2 regions of the Streptomyces xiamenensis genome follow, and region 2 is predicted to be linked to the other one. Evidence: riboswitches for the same ligand, from Rfam matches in the RefSeq annotation. Region 2 holds a riboswitch; the other holds the start of a gene.
What was found. Region 2 has a riboswitch for cyclic di-AMP ahead of SXIM_RS09305 (LysM peptidoglycan-binding domain-containing protein). Riboswitches for the same ligand answer to the same signal wherever they lie in the genome.
Positions count from the first base shown of each region.

Region 1: linked by a shared signal. The riboswitch ahead of SXIM_RS14705 (M23 family metallopeptidase) and the one ahead of SXIM_RS09305 (LysM peptidoglycan-binding domain-containing protein) in region 2 are both predicted to bind cyclic di-AMP.

Region 1 is NZ_CP009922.3:3,198,091-3,205,979, reverse strand. It holds gene SXIM_RS14725 (hypothetical protein) at 1-567, shown strand, start outside; gene SXIM_RS14720 (DUF6339 family protein) at 564-1,451, shown strand; gene SXIM_RS14715 (DNA cytosine methyltransferase) at 1,420-2,715, opposite strand; gene SXIM_RS14710 (very short patch repair endonuclease) at 2,861-3,340, opposite strand; gene SXIM_RS14705 (M23 family metallopeptidase) at 3,505-4,500, opposite strand; cyclic di-AMP (ydaO/yuaA leader) riboswitch at 4,510-4,659, opposite strand; gene SXIM_RS14700 (extracellular solute-binding protein) at 4,878-6,266, opposite strand; gene SXIM_RS14695 (caspase family protein) at 6,266-7,889, opposite strand, start outside.
Region 2 is NZ_CP009922.3:2,054,619-2,062,507, reverse strand. It holds gene SXIM_RS09315 (cytochrome P450 family protein) at 1-1,071, shown strand, start outside; gene SXIM_RS09310 (LysM peptidoglycan-binding domain-containing protein) at 1,312-2,265, shown strand; cyclic di-AMP (ydaO/yuaA leader) riboswitch at 2,608-2,754, shown strand; gene SXIM_RS09305 (LysM peptidoglycan-binding domain-containing protein) at 2,758-3,447, shown strand; gene eno (phosphopyruvate hydratase) at 3,719-4,999, shown strand; gene SXIM_RS09295 (FtsB family cell division protein) at 5,094-5,600, shown strand; gene SXIM_RS09290 (DUF501 domain-containing protein) at 5,605-6,162, shown strand; gene SXIM_RS09285 (Ppx/GppA phosphatase family protein) at 6,102-7,097, shown strand; gene SXIM_RS27325 (hypothetical protein) at 7,094-7,234, opposite strand; gene SXIM_RS09280 (NAD(P)/FAD-dependent oxidoreductase) at 7,522-7,889, shown strand, end outside.

The DNA of each region.
Region 1 (7,889 bases), 1.1 Mb from region 2:
TCCACCGACCACGAGTGGTTGATCGACGTGACGTCCGAGGACCCGATCCGGGACCGTCAACTCGACATCAGCATGGTCAGTTTCGCGCGCGGCGCGGAGTGGCTGCGGGGGTTCCGGGACGCTCCCTGGGTGGTGGACATCTCGGGGCGGGTGCCGGGCGTACGGCTGAACTCGGACTTCGAGGGTCTGGTGGCGCTGGTGGACGACCGGGGGTCGAAAGTCGAGCAGATGGTGAGCGAAATGCTGCTCTCCCAGATGTGCACCGATGTATGGACCGCTGTCTTCCACACTGCGATCGGCGATCTCGAGCTCGAGGACGACGGCACTCCGCTCTTTCCCCCTGATTGGCGTGGCGCGGTGCTCCGCGAGATGCTGCCGGACATCTTCCCGGGTCGGTCGGACGACGACGCCCTCCGAGAGGTCCAGATCCGGCAGTCCGGCGGGGGAAGCTGGGCGGATCTGCAAGCGCGTATCCAGTACGCGGCAGCGCGTCGTGCCGAGGTGCCCAAGACCTTGGCCACAACTGTCCGTGACATCGCACGACTCGATCAGGAGAGCAACGCGTGACTTCCCGCCCCGAGCACCTCCCGGAACGGCTTGCCCTCATCTCCGATGTGCAGGCCGCGGAGTACATCACCTCAGGATTGCTCGAAGGACGCGAGGACGTCCCGTCCATCGCGCTGAACAAGGTTGCGGAGCCTCTGGACCAGAATGATGAGCGCTTCCAACTCCATCGAGTGAGGGACCTGATCGACGACGCGATGGATCGATTCCAGGACGAACGCCCCACCACGGCGGACGCCTGGCTAGCCCCCCGCCTGCACGAAACGCTCCGGCTGACGCGCAGAGAAGCTGCTGAGAAACAGCTGTGGACCTACATCGCTCTCGGTGTGGCACCGGACTACGTGGTGTGGCGCCATCTGCCGGAGCCGAGACCGGAGGGTTCGCGCGGGCCGGTCGCCCGGGACAAGTTCATCGGTCCGCACTACAAGCAAGCGTTCTCCCGCCTGTGGTGGGCAGCGGAACTGTTCCGTGACGGCCCAGACTACGGTCCTGTTGTCGTCGCCTGCGGCAATCAGGACATGCTCAATTCCGCCCTTCGGCTGGACATCATCGATCACCGCCCCACCGCGCTGGCGTTGGTCGGGCTCCTGCGGGACGGAATCGTTCGTACGGGTCGCGAAGTCAACGCTCTGGCTCCTGCGGTCAATGCCGCCGCCGCAACACTGCTCTACGATGTGATCGCTCCGGATGTGGAGCGCAACGAGGAGCCCCTGCGGGAGTGGATCGAGGAGGCCGCATCGGCGCTTCCGTCCCCCAGGATCGATCTTCCTGTGGGCCCGGAGGAGGACCGTGTCCCGGAGAGTGCAGTTCAGACGCTGGCTTCACACTTCGAAGAGCTCTTCGCGGACGCGCCGGTCAGAGGGCGGACTCAGGACGAACGGCACTGACCTTGTGCGAGCCCGGGGGGCACCGACTTTCATCGCCGCACCCGATGACCCGCAGTGCTTCGGTGGTGGTGCCGGGCACTGCGGGCCAGGTCGCGGCGGCGGCGAGCTCTTCCTCGGAAGGTGCCTTTCCGCGGAGAACGGTGCTGAGCACATGCATGCCGAGCCTGGGCGGCACGGCGTTGCCAACCTGCTGGGCTTGGTCCTTGCCCGACCAGGGGAAGTTGTGGGGGAAAGTCTGCAGGACTCCGGACTCGGGAATCGTGAACCGGTCCGGCTTGTCCGCGTCGTAGTCTGCGAGGCTCTTGTAGACCTTGTTGCGGGAAATTTTACCGGTAACTGTGAAAGCCGGCTGCGAAGAAGTTCGGCGGCCTCGGTTCTTGGGATCACCGCCGGAACCGTAGTTGGAAACGACGAAGAACCTTATGGCGCCATCCGTCCTGAGTCGGGAGACGTCCACGGGTGAGTCCTTCGCCTTGCTCGCCGCCTCCAGTGCGGCCGCCATGGACAGCCAGGGCAGTTTACTTCCGGAGACCCCGGGAATCCCCTCGGGCGAGGTGTCCCTACGGCGGCCGAAGGACATGTGAGTGGTCCTGAGCGGTTCGATGGCGCCATGGCCTGGCCGTCGAGCGACAAGCACGGCCCGATTCCGCGTCTGGGGGACTCCGAACTGCTCGGTCTTCAGAACCCAGCATTCCGCTTCGTACTTGACGCCCTGGAGCCTCCCCTCGCCGCCACGCAGAACCTTTGCATAAACATCCCAAAGGGGTAGAACGGTGGGCACCTGCTCCAGGACAATCACCTTGTAAGGATCTCGCCCCTCCGTCTCGATCGCCTTGATGAGCCAGCGAAGAGGTTCCAGAACCAACGCGGTGCGCGGGTCGCCGAGGGCATGCAGGTCACTGTCGATCCTGTCCTCGTCCTCCCCGTGCACGAGGCGGTGAATGAATTCCTTGACCGTGTCCAGCGCTTTCCGGCCCGCTCCCTTTCCCGCCACGGAGAAGGACTGGCAGGGAGGACCACCGGCAAGCACGTCGACCGACTTTGGAATCTCATCGAATCGACTTTCGCGCATAACGCTCACATCGGCATGAATAGTCGGGAGCCCTGCGGCGTACCGAGTCTCGCATGCGTTGTGATCCCACTCGATCCCGATGCTCTTGAAGCCCAGAAATCGAGCGGCCACGTCAAGGCCACCCGGGCCGGCGAAAAGATCCAGGATCCGAATTCCGTCGAGGTGCTGAACCTGTGTGCCTGGGCCGCTCATAGGGTCGAAGTGTAGCCCGGGACCGAGCACCGGGGTGGCTCCGATACGGCACGGAACACGAGTCCGAAAGCAGGGCATACGGAAAGATCTCGGGCGTAAGTCACAGACTACGGGCCTCAGGCGGGCTTTGAGAGTCGCTTCCGAGTCACTCGCCCCCGTCGTTCGTGGCTCCTTTCTGCCCGTTCGCCTTCTTGAGCTCGACAGCTACAGCCACCCGACGTGCCACGGCCTCCGGCGACTCATGCTCCCAGAAGCGCAGCACCGTCCAGCCCTCGGCGCTCAGCCGCTCCGTGGTCTCCCGGTCCCGGTCGATGTTCTTGTCGAGCTTCCGGCGCCACCAGTCCTTGTTCGCCCTGGGCTGCGTTGCGTGCTGGGGGCAACCGTGCCAGAAGCAACCGTCCACGAAGACCGCCACCTTGGGCCCCGGGAAGGCGATGTCGATGGTTCGACGGGCCATGCCGGGCACCTTTCGGTGCAGGCGGTAGCGGTGTCCCGTGGCGTGGAGCAGCCGACGGATGGCCATCTCAGGGCCCGTGTCGCGGCTCGCCTGTCGGCTCATGCGGGAGGACACCGCCGCGGAGGACGGTACGGGGCGTGGACCGACGCCACGCGAACCTTCCTTCATACACCCCTCCAGTCCCGCAACCACGGCCGACCGAGCGATCGTACGTGATCGGGGTCACCGGGCCGCCGTCACTTCAGGAGTGGGGGACCAGGTATGCCGCCGGCCCTGATGTCGGGGGGAGTCACCAGGGCCGGCGGCGGTGTGGGGGGATGGTCGTCGGCCGGTCAGACCGCCTGGCCCTTGCCACGCAGCCAGGCCAGCGGGTCGATCGGGTCACCGCCGCCGGGGCGGACCTCCAGGTGCAGGTGCGGCCCCGAGGAGTTCCCGGTGGAGCCGACCCGGCCGATGGTGTCGCCGGTGTCGACGGACTGTCCCGCGGTGACGTTCATCGAGGAAAGGTGGCAGTACCAGAGTTCGGTGCCGTCCTCCTGCTCGATGATGATGCGGTAGCCGTACGAGCCGGCCCAGGCGGCTTCCTTGACGGTGCCGGTGTGCACGTTCTTCACGGGCGTGCCGGTGGGGGCGGCGAAGTCGGTACCGGTGTGGGTCGAGGACCACATGGAGCCGCTGGCGCCGAAGCTGGAGGACAGCGTGTAGGTGGTGAGGGGGATGGTGTAGCTGGCGCGCAGCTCCGCGAGGCGGCGCTCCTCCTCCAGGCGCCGGCGCTCCTCCTCGGCCTCGCGCTGCCGCTGCTCCTCGGCGAGCCGCTCGGCCTCGGCGAGTTCGGCGGCGGCGGCGACGGCGTCGCTCTGCGCGCCGGCCAGGATCTGGGCGTGCTCGGCGGCCTGGGCGGTGGCCTCCTGCTCCTCGGCCTGCTGGAGGATGCGGGCGCGCAGCGCCTCGCCGGCGTCCTGGGCCTCGGTGAAGGCGGTCACCGAGGTGGTGTCCTGCGCCTCGGGCTCGCTCTCCGGGGAGGAGATCAGGTCGCTGAGGACGGGGATCTGGTCGGGGATGGAACGCACGGAGTCGAGGCCGGGCACGGAACCCGTGCCGCCCTCCTGGGCGGTGGCCATGCCGCCGGCGCCGACGGCGGCGAACATGCCGACGCCGAGGACCGCGCGGCTGCGTGCCATGGTGCCGCCGCGCTGCCGGGCGACCCGGTGCCGGCCGCGCACGGGGCGCAGGGTCTCGGCGCTGGGGTTCCACTCGGTACGGGGCTCGTCCTCGATGGTCTGCGGCCCGTAGTAGGCGGGGTGGGACCCGTGCGGGTTCGACGCCACGGAGGCGTTCTCCTTTCCTTCCTTCGCCGACCGGGTTAGCTGACGGGTTCGGAGCAGGAAGGTCTCCTACGGACGGTGGGCCGTCCGATGCACCCCAAGTGGTGGTTCCCCGGTTCCCGGCGCGCTGGTGGCGTGCCGTGGATTAGGCGGTACAGCACGACCGCCGTCTTGGCGACGGCGGAGACGACCGCGCTGCGTTATCGAACGTTAATAGACGGCCCGCCGTAATTCCAAGTGGATCCGGGAATTGAGTCAGGCACTTTCCCCCCTCAAACAGGTGTGGATCATGGCAAATTACCCCATAGATTTTTGTTGCTGCCATGGCAAGCGTTTCTGACGGTGTGTCAGTTGTTATCGGAGCGATGTCTTCCGATCACTCACGGTGAAAGGCGTCCCTCCAGCGCGAGTGCCAGCTTCTGGTGCAGCCGTTCCGCCGTCCCCTCCACCGACCCGTTCTCCGCCAGCAGTTGCGCGACCTCCCGCCGCAACTCCCGCGAGAACGCCGGGTAGTAGGGGCTCGCCGGCCGTGCTCTGGCCTCCTCCAGCGCGCACCACAGCAACTCCGGGTACCCGGGCGGCACCTCGCGCACCGCCCCCTCCGCCGGCTCCCCCGGCGCCCGGGGCACCGCCACCGCCGTGACGGCCGCGCAGTCCAGTTCCCGCGGGTCCCCGATGCCGTACGCGTCCCGCAGGGCCGGTGCGAACCCCGCTTCCAGCAGCCTGCGCTGGCTGTCCGGCTCCGCCGTCAGGAAGCGGATCAGCCGCTCGGCGTCCGCCGCCCGCGCGCTGTCGGCCGAGACCGCGAGCGACTGCCCGCCCAGCGCCGCCGCCCCCGGCAGCGGGACCACCCCGAAGTCCGCGCCGTCCGGCAGCGTGGCGTCCAGGTGCTGGTACGCGTACGGCCAGTTCCGCATCAGCACCACCCCCGACGGGTCGCCGCCGTCCAGCTCCCCCGTGAACTCGCGCAGCGCGCCGGTCTCGTCCGCCTCCCGGGCCCGTTCGCTCAGCTTGCTGCCGTCCGCGATGCGCAGCAGTTCACTCAGCCCGCGCCGCAGCTCCTGTTCGCTGCCCCGGTATCGCCCCCGCTCGTCGGTCAGCTCCACCCCCACGCTCCAGAACGCCTCCAGCACGTTGACCGTCAGCCCTTCGTAGGGGCGCAGTTGCGTGATGTACAGCGGATGTTCCTGGCCGCCGGGCCACTGCGCGATCAGCTCGCCGAGCGTCTCGTGGCCCAGCAGTTCCCCGGGTTCGCGGCCGAGCGCGGTCAGCAGGTCCTGCCGGTAGTAGAGGAGTCCGACGTCGGTGTTGAACGGCACGGCGTACGCCCGCTCGCGCCAGCGGCCCGCCTGTGCCGCCTGCGCCAGGAAACCGGCCTCCAGCAGGGTGTCGTCCAGCGGGCGGATCAGGCCGGCCTCGGCGAACTCCGGAACCCAGGTGGTGTCCAGGTTCAGCACGTCGAAGTCGGCGCTGCCCGACTGGAGCGCGGCGATCAGCTCACTGTGCTGGCCGCCCTCGGTGCGGGGCAGCTCCACCAGCCGGGCCGGGCGGTTGTCCTCGTCCGCGTTCCAGGCGTCGATCAGCGCCTGCCGTACGCCCTCCCCCTCGCGGCTGGTCAGGTCGGCGCCGCTGACCACCACCAGCGGTCGCCCGTCGTCGACCCGGGCGGGAGGCCGGCCCGGATCCGGCGCCCCGCTGCATCCGGCCACCACCGACAGCGCCAGCAGCGCCGGCAGCACCCGCGCCCGTACCGTGCCCCGCCGCGTCATCACGGCTCCCAGGGCGCGGTCAGGCCCCGCAGGGTCCCGGCGAGCGCCGCCCCCGGCGACCCCGAGCCGTCGAAGCACAGGGCGCCCGAGGCGATGAGCATCCGGTTGTACAGGTGTTCGCAGCCGAGCGAGCCGTACGAGACGACGGCGACCGGCGGCGCCGCGTCCGCCGGTCCGTCCAGCCGCCCGGCACTGTCCTCGTCATCGGTGATCAGCACCACCAGCCGGCCCCGGTCCGTCTCCGCGGCGTCCGGCTCCGGTGTCAGCAGCGCGAGGCCCGCCTCCAGCGCCGGGGTGATCGGGGCGTGCCGTTCCACCGGGGCGAGCGCGTCGATCGCCGTCCGTACCCCGTCTGCCCCGTCGTACGGCGCCAGGCCCCGCACCGTGCGCACCGGATCGGCGCCGCCGCCCGGTGTGGCCAGCACCGCGTACCCGTCCTCGGGCCCCAGCACCCCGATCGCCGTCCGCAGCAGCGCCGCGTACTGCGCTTCCCTGGCGTACGAACCCGAGGACACGTCCACCACGAACACCACGTCACGCGGCCCCTGCCGGCTCTCCTCCGCGGCCAGATACCCGGCCGCCGCCGCCTCGTCCGGCGCCAGCAGCCGGGGCAGCGCGGGTGCGGTCACGAACGCCTCGTGGTTCAGCGGCGGCGCCTCGATCAGCGCGCGCCGCTCGTCCCGCGGGTCCCGGAAGCCCTGCGCGCCCAGCGCCCGCATCCCCTCCGCCGAGCCCAGCCACGCCCCCAGCCGCCCGATCGCCTCCCGCCGCTCCGCGTCGTCGGCGGCGGCGTGCTCCCAGTGCACGGGCACGAACGTCAGATCGAGCGGCGGTACGTCCCCCGGGTAGTACGCCCGGTACCGCTGGTCCCAGGTCAGCTGGTCGAGAGGGGCGCCGGCCGCACCGCTCAGACAGGCCGGACGCCGCTCGGCACGCACCAGGTCCACCGCCGTCCGCTCCGCCACCAGCAGCGCGGGTGCCGGGGTGGCGGGCCCGCCTCCCGCCGGCCGCGCCAGCGAGCACAGCAGTGCGGCGTCGTCCGCCGGCGGCAGCGGCACGTCCTGGATCCCGCCCGGCCCGGCCGTCATGCCGTGCAGCAGCGCCGCCGCCGAAGCCGCTGGGCGGGCCCGTAACACCGTGAGGTCCTGCTCGCCGGCCGCCTCCAGCAGCCGTTCCAGCGGCTCGCCGGACCGCCGCAGTCCACCCGGCGGCTCCCCCGGCAGCAGGACGACGGCGGGCGAGGTGGCCACCGTCACCGGCTCCCCCGGGTACGCGGCGCTCTCCGCCCCGTCCACGGCGTCCGCCGTCCCCCGCAACGCGATCGAGGAGGACGGCAGCCACACATCCGGGCGCGGCCCGATGTCGCGCAGCGGCTGCGCGCACTCCTGCCCCGCCGCGTCCGCCGAGGCGTCGGCCGCGCAGGTGCGCTCCGGCTCCGCCCAGGCGGCCGAGCGGCCCAGCGCCCGGGCGGCGTCCCCGTCGGGGGCCGCGTAGACGAAGGCGTTCAGCTGGCGGCAGCCCGCCGGACGGCCGCCGATGGCCTCCCGCGCCGCCGCCGAGCCCTCGAACGTCTCCAGCACCCGGGCGAGGGGCCGCTCGTACTCGGGGCTGGTCAGGATTCGC
Region 2 (7,889 bases):
AGCAAGAACCCCGACCGGCACAGCGCGCAGGCGCACCACAGCGGCCGGGTGGGCATCCCGGGGGAGCGCGGCGCCAATGTCATGACGCACCTGCTGAACATCGATCCGCCCGATCACACCAGGCTGCGCCGGCTGGTGGCGAAGGCGTTCACCCCGCGCCGGGTGGCGGCCTTCGAGCCGCGGGTGCGGGAGCTGACCGGCTCGCTGATCGCCTCCTTCGCGGGGCGGGGCGAGGCGGACCTGATCCATGAGTTCGCCTTCCCGCTGCCGATCTACGCCATCTGCGACATGCTCGGCGTCCCCCGGGAGGACCAGGACGACTTCCGCGACTGGGCCGGGATGATGCTGCATCCGTCGGGAAAGCGGGGCGGAGTCGGGCGCTCGGTGAAGCGGATGCGGGCCTATCTCGGCGATCTGATCCACCGTAAGCGCGCCGATCTGGGGGACGACCTGATCTCCGACCTGATCCGCGCCTCCGACCACGGCGAACATCTGACGGAGGACGAGGCGGCCGCGATGTCGTTCATCCTCCTGTTCGCCGGGTTCGAGACGACGGTCAATCTCATCGGCAATGGCCTGTACACGCTGCTGCGCCACCCGGCGGAACTGGCCGATCTGCGCCGGTCGCTGGCGGCGGGCGAGGAGGCGCTGCTGGAGAGCGCGGTGGAGGAGCTGCTGCGGTACGACGGCCCGGTGGAGCTGGCGACGTGGCGGTTCGCGCGGGAGCCGCTCGTACTGGGCGGGCAGCGCGTGGAACGGGGCGATCCGGTGCTGGTGGTGCTGGCCGGCGCGGACCGCGATCCGCGCCGGTTCGAGCGGCCCGATGTGCTGGATCTGGCCCGGCGCGACAACCAGCATCTGGGGTACGGGCACGGCATCCACTACTGCCTGGGGGCGCCACTGGCGCGGCTGGAGGGGCGGGCGGCGATCGGGATGCTGCTGAGTGAACTGCCGGATATCCGGCTTGCGGTGGATTCTGACGATCTGCGGTGGCGCGGTGGTCTGATCATGCGAGGACTCCGCTCACTGCCGGTAGAGTTCACATCCAGCCATGTGACGGAGAGTCAGTAGTGTGATCTGTATGTGATCTCGGTGGGATCAGCTTGTGATCGCACGGGAGGGCGGGCTAGGTTCTGCGCTCAACTGCACCACCGCGCCACAGCGGCCGGACAGTACGCAGCACACCGCAGCACACCGCAGTACCGCACCAGCGCAGTACCGCACCACCGTTTCCATGTCGTTCGCACGAGAGGCAGTCACATGCGCTCCGGCACAGGTCGTCATCGTCGTCCCAAGCAGGCCCCCGCTTTCGTGGTGGCCGCGGGAGTCACCGGAGCGGGCATCGCCCTGCCACTGCTGGGCGCCACGTCCGCCAACGCCGTGACCCCCGAGACCTGGGACGCCGCCGCCGCGTGCGAGAGCGACGGCGTGTGGACCGCCAACACCGGCAACGGCTACTACGGCGGGTTCCAGATCCCGCTGGCGCAGTGGGAGGCCCACGGCGGCACCGACTTCGCCAAGCGGCCCGACCTCGCCTCGCGGGCGCAGCAGATCACGGTCGCCGAGCGGATGCTGGCGGCGCAGGGCAAGGCCGCGTTCCCCGGCTGCGCCGTGACCACCGGCCTGTGGCAGGAGTACCGCGCCGGCGGCCAGGAGGAGACGGACGCCACCGCCGAGGTGCCCGGCGCCACCGAGAGCGGCATCGGCGAGATCCTCCCCGGGGAGACGGCGGACACCGAGGACGGCACGGCCGCCGGCTCCGGCACGGACGCGACGGATGACGCGGCGGCCGGCGGGGCCACCGACAAGAGCACCGGGAAGCCCGCGGACAAGACCGCGGACGCGGCGGCCGACGCGGCCGGCGACGAGCGGGAGGACAGCTCCGCCGCCGACACCGCGACGGACGGCGGCTCCGGCTCCGGCCGCCACCGGGGTGAGGCCGCGCCCGAGCCGGACGCCCAGCCGGGTGAGAACACCGACGGCACCGGACGGCACGCCGAACGCCCCGCCGACCGCGACGGGGAGCGCACCGCCCCGGCCACCGGCGAAGCCGCCGAGGAGGACGCCGAGGAGACCGCGGCGGACGACGCCACGTCCGGCGCGTACGAGGTGCTCACCGGCGACACGCTCTCGGAGATCGCCGACGCGCTCACGGTGGACGGTGGTTGGCCGGCGCTCTACCAGGCGAACGAATCGGTCATTGGGGACAACCCTGACCATATAGTCCCCGGTTTGCAGCTTGAGTTGGGCGGGAAGGGCGCATAAAGGACCGATGCGGGCGGCGACTTCCGTACCGGGTTAAGTGTGACCATCGTCTCGTTATGCGGCAATGCCGCCCGACTGGTCCGCACTGTCCGATTCCCCGTTGACCTGCGGAGACATCCCCCGTTCGGAGTCAAGCCCAGGCCGCGCCGCGATCTTCATCGTTCTTGAATCGTTAGTCGGCCTGTGTTTAGTGTCCAGCGCTCGGATTTACACACCGGGCGCCCTGGCCGTACGCCGAATCCTGCCGCCGGCCGGGGGACCACCACTGCGCCACAACCGCTTGGCAGGAGCGGGGGACCCAGTCCGTCACCCGGCGGCCGTCAGGCGGCCGGGCGGCGGAACGCCGTACCGAGACCGATCCGTTCCCCCGGAACGGGCCGGACCCGGGGCGGCTTGGGGTGAAGCCGGGACGGATCCGTCCGCCCCGGCCGGGCAACTCACTGACCCGAACCCGACAGCTCACCTCGCAGGCGTCCGGTGAGAAGGATCGTCATGCTGTTCTCCGGTAAGGGCCGTCACCGCCGCCCCTCCAAGCCCACCCGTCTCGCGGCCGCCGCCGGCGTCACCGGTGCCGCCGTCGCCATCCCCCTGATCGGTGCCACCGGCGCCCAGGCCGCCTCCGTGGACACCTGGGACGCCGTCGCCCAGTGCGAGTCGGGCGGCGACTGGTCCATCAACACCGGCAACGGTTACTACGGTGGCCTGCAGTTCTCGAACTCCTCGTGGGCGGCGGCCGGGGGTACTCAGTACGCCCCGCAGGCCGACCAGGCCACCAAGGAGCAGCAGATCGCCACCGCCGAGCAGCTGCTGTCCATGCAGGGCCCCGGCGCCTGGCCGGTGTGCGGTGCCCGTGCGGGCCTGTCCGCCGGCGGCCCGGCCGCCGAGGTGAACCCGGACGCCGGCGCCACCACCGAGGCTCCCGCCCCGGCGCAGGAGGCCCCGGTCGAGGAGACCCCGGCCCCGGTCGAGGAAGCCCCGGCCCCGGCCCCGCAGTCCACCGAGAACACCGACGAGAGCGCCCCCGTGGCGTCCGGCGACACCTACACGGTGGTCTCCGGCGACTCGCTGTCGAAGATCGCCGCCGCCCACGGCGTCAGCTGGCAGCAGCTGTACCAGCAGAACAAGGCGGTCGTCGGGGACGACCCCAACCTGATCTTCCCCGGCCAGCAGCTCGCCCTGTGAGCTGACCCGACGGTCCGGCGAAACGATCCTCCCGCCCGGCGCGGGGTGGCGAGCGGCAGCGCAACCTGCCGTTCAGCCGCCCCGCGCCGGGTTTTCTTCCGCTCGTAAACAAAAAGATGCCTGGCCGGAAAACCGTATCTGACCAGCGACAACACCCCCGGCGGCACACTTTGTGGCGAGCTTGTGAGCGGTGGCACGACGGGAGCCGGTTAGGCTCAGAGGGTTTCAAGACGCCATAAGACAGACGTCCATCCAGACGAAGGAGAACCTTGTGCCGTCCATCGACGTCGTCGTAGCCCGCGAGATCCTCGACTCGCGAGGCAACCCCACGGTCGAGGTCGAGGTTGGCCTCGACGACAGCAGTACCGGCCGCGCCGCCGTCCCCTCGGGCGCCTCCACCGGAGCCTTCGAGGCGCTGGAGCTGCGCGACGGAGACGCCGGCCGCTACCAGGGCAAGGGCGTGGAGAAGGCCGTGCTGGCCGTCATCGAGCAGATCGGCCCCGAGCTGGTCGGCTATGACGCCACCGAGCAGCGCCTCATCGACCAGGCGATGTTCGACCTCGACGCCACCGCCGACAAGTCCTCGCTCGGCGCCAACGCCATCCTCGGCGTCTCGCTGGCCGTGGCGCACGCCGCGTCCGAGTCCCGCGACCTGCCGCTCTTCCGCTACCTGGGCGGCCCCAACGCGCACCTGCTGCCGGTGCCGATGATGAACATCCTCAACGGCGGTTCGCACGCGGACTCCAACGTCGACATCCAGGAGTTCATGATCGCCCCGATCGGCGCCGAGTCCTTCTCGGAGGCCGTGCGCTGGGGCGCCGAGACCTACCACACCCTCAAGTCCGTGCTCAAGGAGCGCGGGCTGTCCACCGGCCTGGGCGACGAGGGCGGCTTCGCCCCGAACCTCGACTCCAACCGCGAGGCCCTCGACCTGATCATCGAGGCCATCCAGAAGGCCGGCTACACCCCCGGCCAGGACATCGCGCTCGCCCTGGACGTGGCCGCCAGCGAGTTCTACAGCGACGGCGTCTACACCTTCGAGGGCAAGACCCGCACCGCCGAGGAGATGACCGCGTACTACGCCGAGCTGGTCGAGGCGTACCCGCTGGTCTCCATCGAGGACCCGCTGCACGAGGACGACTGGGAGGGCTGGCACACCCTCACCGTCCAGCTGGGCGACAAGGTGCAGATCGTCGGCGACGACCTGTTCGTCACCAATCCCGAGCGCCTCCAGCGCGGCATCGACTCCGGCACCGCCAACGCGCTGCTGGTGAAGGTCAACCAGATCGGTTCGCTGACCGAGACCCTGGACGCCGTCGAGCTGGCCCAGCGCAACGGCTACCGCTGCATGATGTCGCACCGCTCCGGCGAGACCGAGGACGTCACCATCGCCGACCTGGCCGTCGCCACCAACTGCGGCCAGATCAAGACCGGTGCCCCGGCGCGCTCCGAGCGGGTCGCCAAGTACAACCAGCTGATGCGGATCGAGGAGATCCTGGACGACGCGGCCGTGTACGCGGGCCGCAGCGCCTTCCCGCGCTTCCAGGGCTGACAACCCCGGCCGCCGGTGCCACCGTCCCCGCCACCCGTCCCGTACGGTGGCGGGGACAGCTGTTGGTGCGGGACGGCGTGACGGGGAGGCTGATGTGGCGGCGGACCGGGACCGGTTCTCCACCGCGACCCGGATCAGGGCGCTGGGCGAACAGGCCGCGGCCCGGGTCTACCGGGCACAGAACCGGCGGCTGCGCCGCCCGGTGCGCCGCAGCCGGCTCACCGGCCGGGCGGCGCTGCTGGCGCTGGTCATCGGCGCCCTGATCGTGGCGCTCGCCTATCCGCTGCGCGAGTACGTCTCGCAGCGCTCGGAGATCGGCGACGAGCGGCGCAAGGCGCAGGACGCCGAGGAACGCGTGGAGGAGCTGCGGGACGAGAAGGCCCGCTGGCAGGACCCGGCGTTCGTGGAGCAGCAGGCGCGCCGTCATCTGCACTACGTACGCCCGGGCGAGACCGGCTACATCCTCCCCGCCCCGCCCGGCGCCCAGGAGGACGGCGAGGCGGAGCGGCTCCGCAACCGGAGCGCGCCCGCCAACCGCCCTTGGTACGACAATCTGTGGGACGGCATCGACAAGGCCGACCGAGCGGCCCCCGTCCCCTGACCCGATGAGAGCGATGACGAACAACACCGAGAGCGACACCGCGACCGACCGCGACACCGCGGCGGTGGCGGCCCAGCTGGGCCGGCTCCCGCGCGGACTGCGCGGGGTCGCGCACCGCTGCCCGTGCGGCAACCCCGATGTGGTGGAGACCGCGCCGCGGCTTGAGGACGGCAGCCCGTTCCCCACCACGTACTACCTGACCTGCCCCCGCGCCGCCTCCGCGATCGGCACCCTGGAGGCGAACGGGGTGATGAAGGAGATGACGGCGCGGCTGGCGACCGACCCGGAGCTGGCGGACGCCTACCGGGCCGCGCACGAGGACTACCTCGCGCGCCGGGACGCCATCGAGGTGCTGGAGGGCTTCCCGAGCGCCGGCGGGATGCCGGACCGGGTGAAGTGCCTGCACGTGCTGGTGGCGCACTCCCTGGCGGCGGGCCCCGGGGTCAACCCGCTGGGCGACGAGGCACTCGACATGCTTCCCGAGTGGTGGAAGAAGGGGCCGTGCGTGAGCGCGGACGGTACGGAGTGCGCGGCGACGGCGGCGGAGGGGACGGGCGCGTGAAGGCGGCGGCGATCGACTGCGGCACCAACTCCATCCGGCTGCTGATCGCGGACGCCGATCCGGCCACCGGGGAGCTGAAGGACCTGGACCGCCGGATGGAGATCGTCCGGCTGGGCCAGGGCGTGGACCGTACCGGGCGGCTGGCGCCCGAGGCGCTGGAGCGCACCCTGGAGGCGTGCCGGCGGTACGCGGCGGCGATCGAGGGGCACGGCATCGAGGCCGGGCGGATCCGCTTCGCGGCGACCTCGGCGACCCGGGACGCGCAGAACCGCGCGGACTTCGTGGACGGCGTCCGGGAGATCCTGGGCATCGAGCCGGAAGTCATCACGGGCATGGAAGAGGCCGCCCTGTCGTACACCGGCGCCACCCGCGAGCTGGCCGGCGCCGGCACCGCCCTCGTGGTGGACATCGGCGGCGGTTCCACCGAATTCGTACTGGGGAACCGCGAGGTAACGGCGGCCCGCAGCGTGAACATCGGCTGCGTGCGGCTGACCGAGCGGCACGCGCTGAGCGACCCGCCGACGGCCGCTCAGATCGCCGCCCTGACCGCCGACATCGACGCGGCCCTGGACGAGGCCCAGGAAGCCGTCCCGCTGACCGGGGCGGACACGCTGGTGGGCCTGGCGGGCTCGGTGACCACGGTGGCCGCGATCGCCCTGGAGCTGCCCGCCTACGACCCCGCGGCGATCCACCACTCCCGCGTCCCGGCCGCCACGGTCGGGGCGATCTCCGACCGCCTGCTGGCGTCCACCCACGCCGAACGCGCGGCGATCCCGGTGATGCACCCCGGCCGCACCGACGTGATCGGCGCGGGCGCGCTGATCCTGTCGCGGATCATGGCGCGCAGCGGGGCGGCGGAGGTGGTGGTCTCCGAGAGCGACATCCTCGACGGCCTGCTGTGGAGCACCGTGGAGCGGCGGCCCGGGAGGGCTTAGCGCCACACGGTGCAGGAGGCCAGCGCCAGGAGCGGCGCCCCGATCACCAGCAGACAGCCCGCGCCCACCAGCAGGCGGTCGATCGGGGCGGCGAACCGGTGCGGCTGGGCCGGGGGACGGACGGAGAACTCGGGCACGGTGAACGGTCCTTCCGGGGATCGGGGAGGTTTTCACCGTAGGGCAGAGAACTTCGTGAAGTTTTTCACATGGGCGTGCCGCGGGGAACGGGTGACAACGGCCGAATCGTGATCCACAGGACCCCGCGGCGCACCTCAGGGCACCCGTGTCACATCCCCTCGCGGGACAACCCCGCAGGTCGCGGCGGTAAGGGGTGGAAAGGGGCGCGCAGTATATCAGAGGGGTCCGGAATCCTTGTGAAGGGCCTCACGAGGTCCCCCTCGGGGATGGGTGGATACTCGATGGCATGAGCACCACGGAGCGTCCCCGAATCCTCGTCGTGGGTGGCGGGTACGTCGGTCTGTACGCCGCGCGCCGCATTCTGAAGAAGATGCGATACGGCGAGGCGACTGTCACCGTCGTCGACCCGCGCTCGTACATGACGTACCAGCCCTTCCTCCCGGAGGCTGCCGCAGGCAGCATCTCCCCGCGGCACGTCGTGGTGCCGCTCCGTCGCGTTCTGCCCAAGGCCGAGGTCCTCACCGGCCGGGTCACCTCCATCGACCAGGACCGCAAGGTCGCCTCGGTGTCGCCGACCGTCGGTGCCCCGTACGAGTTGCCCTTCGACTACCTGGTGGTGGCGCTGGGCGCCGTCTCCCGCACCTTCCCGATCCC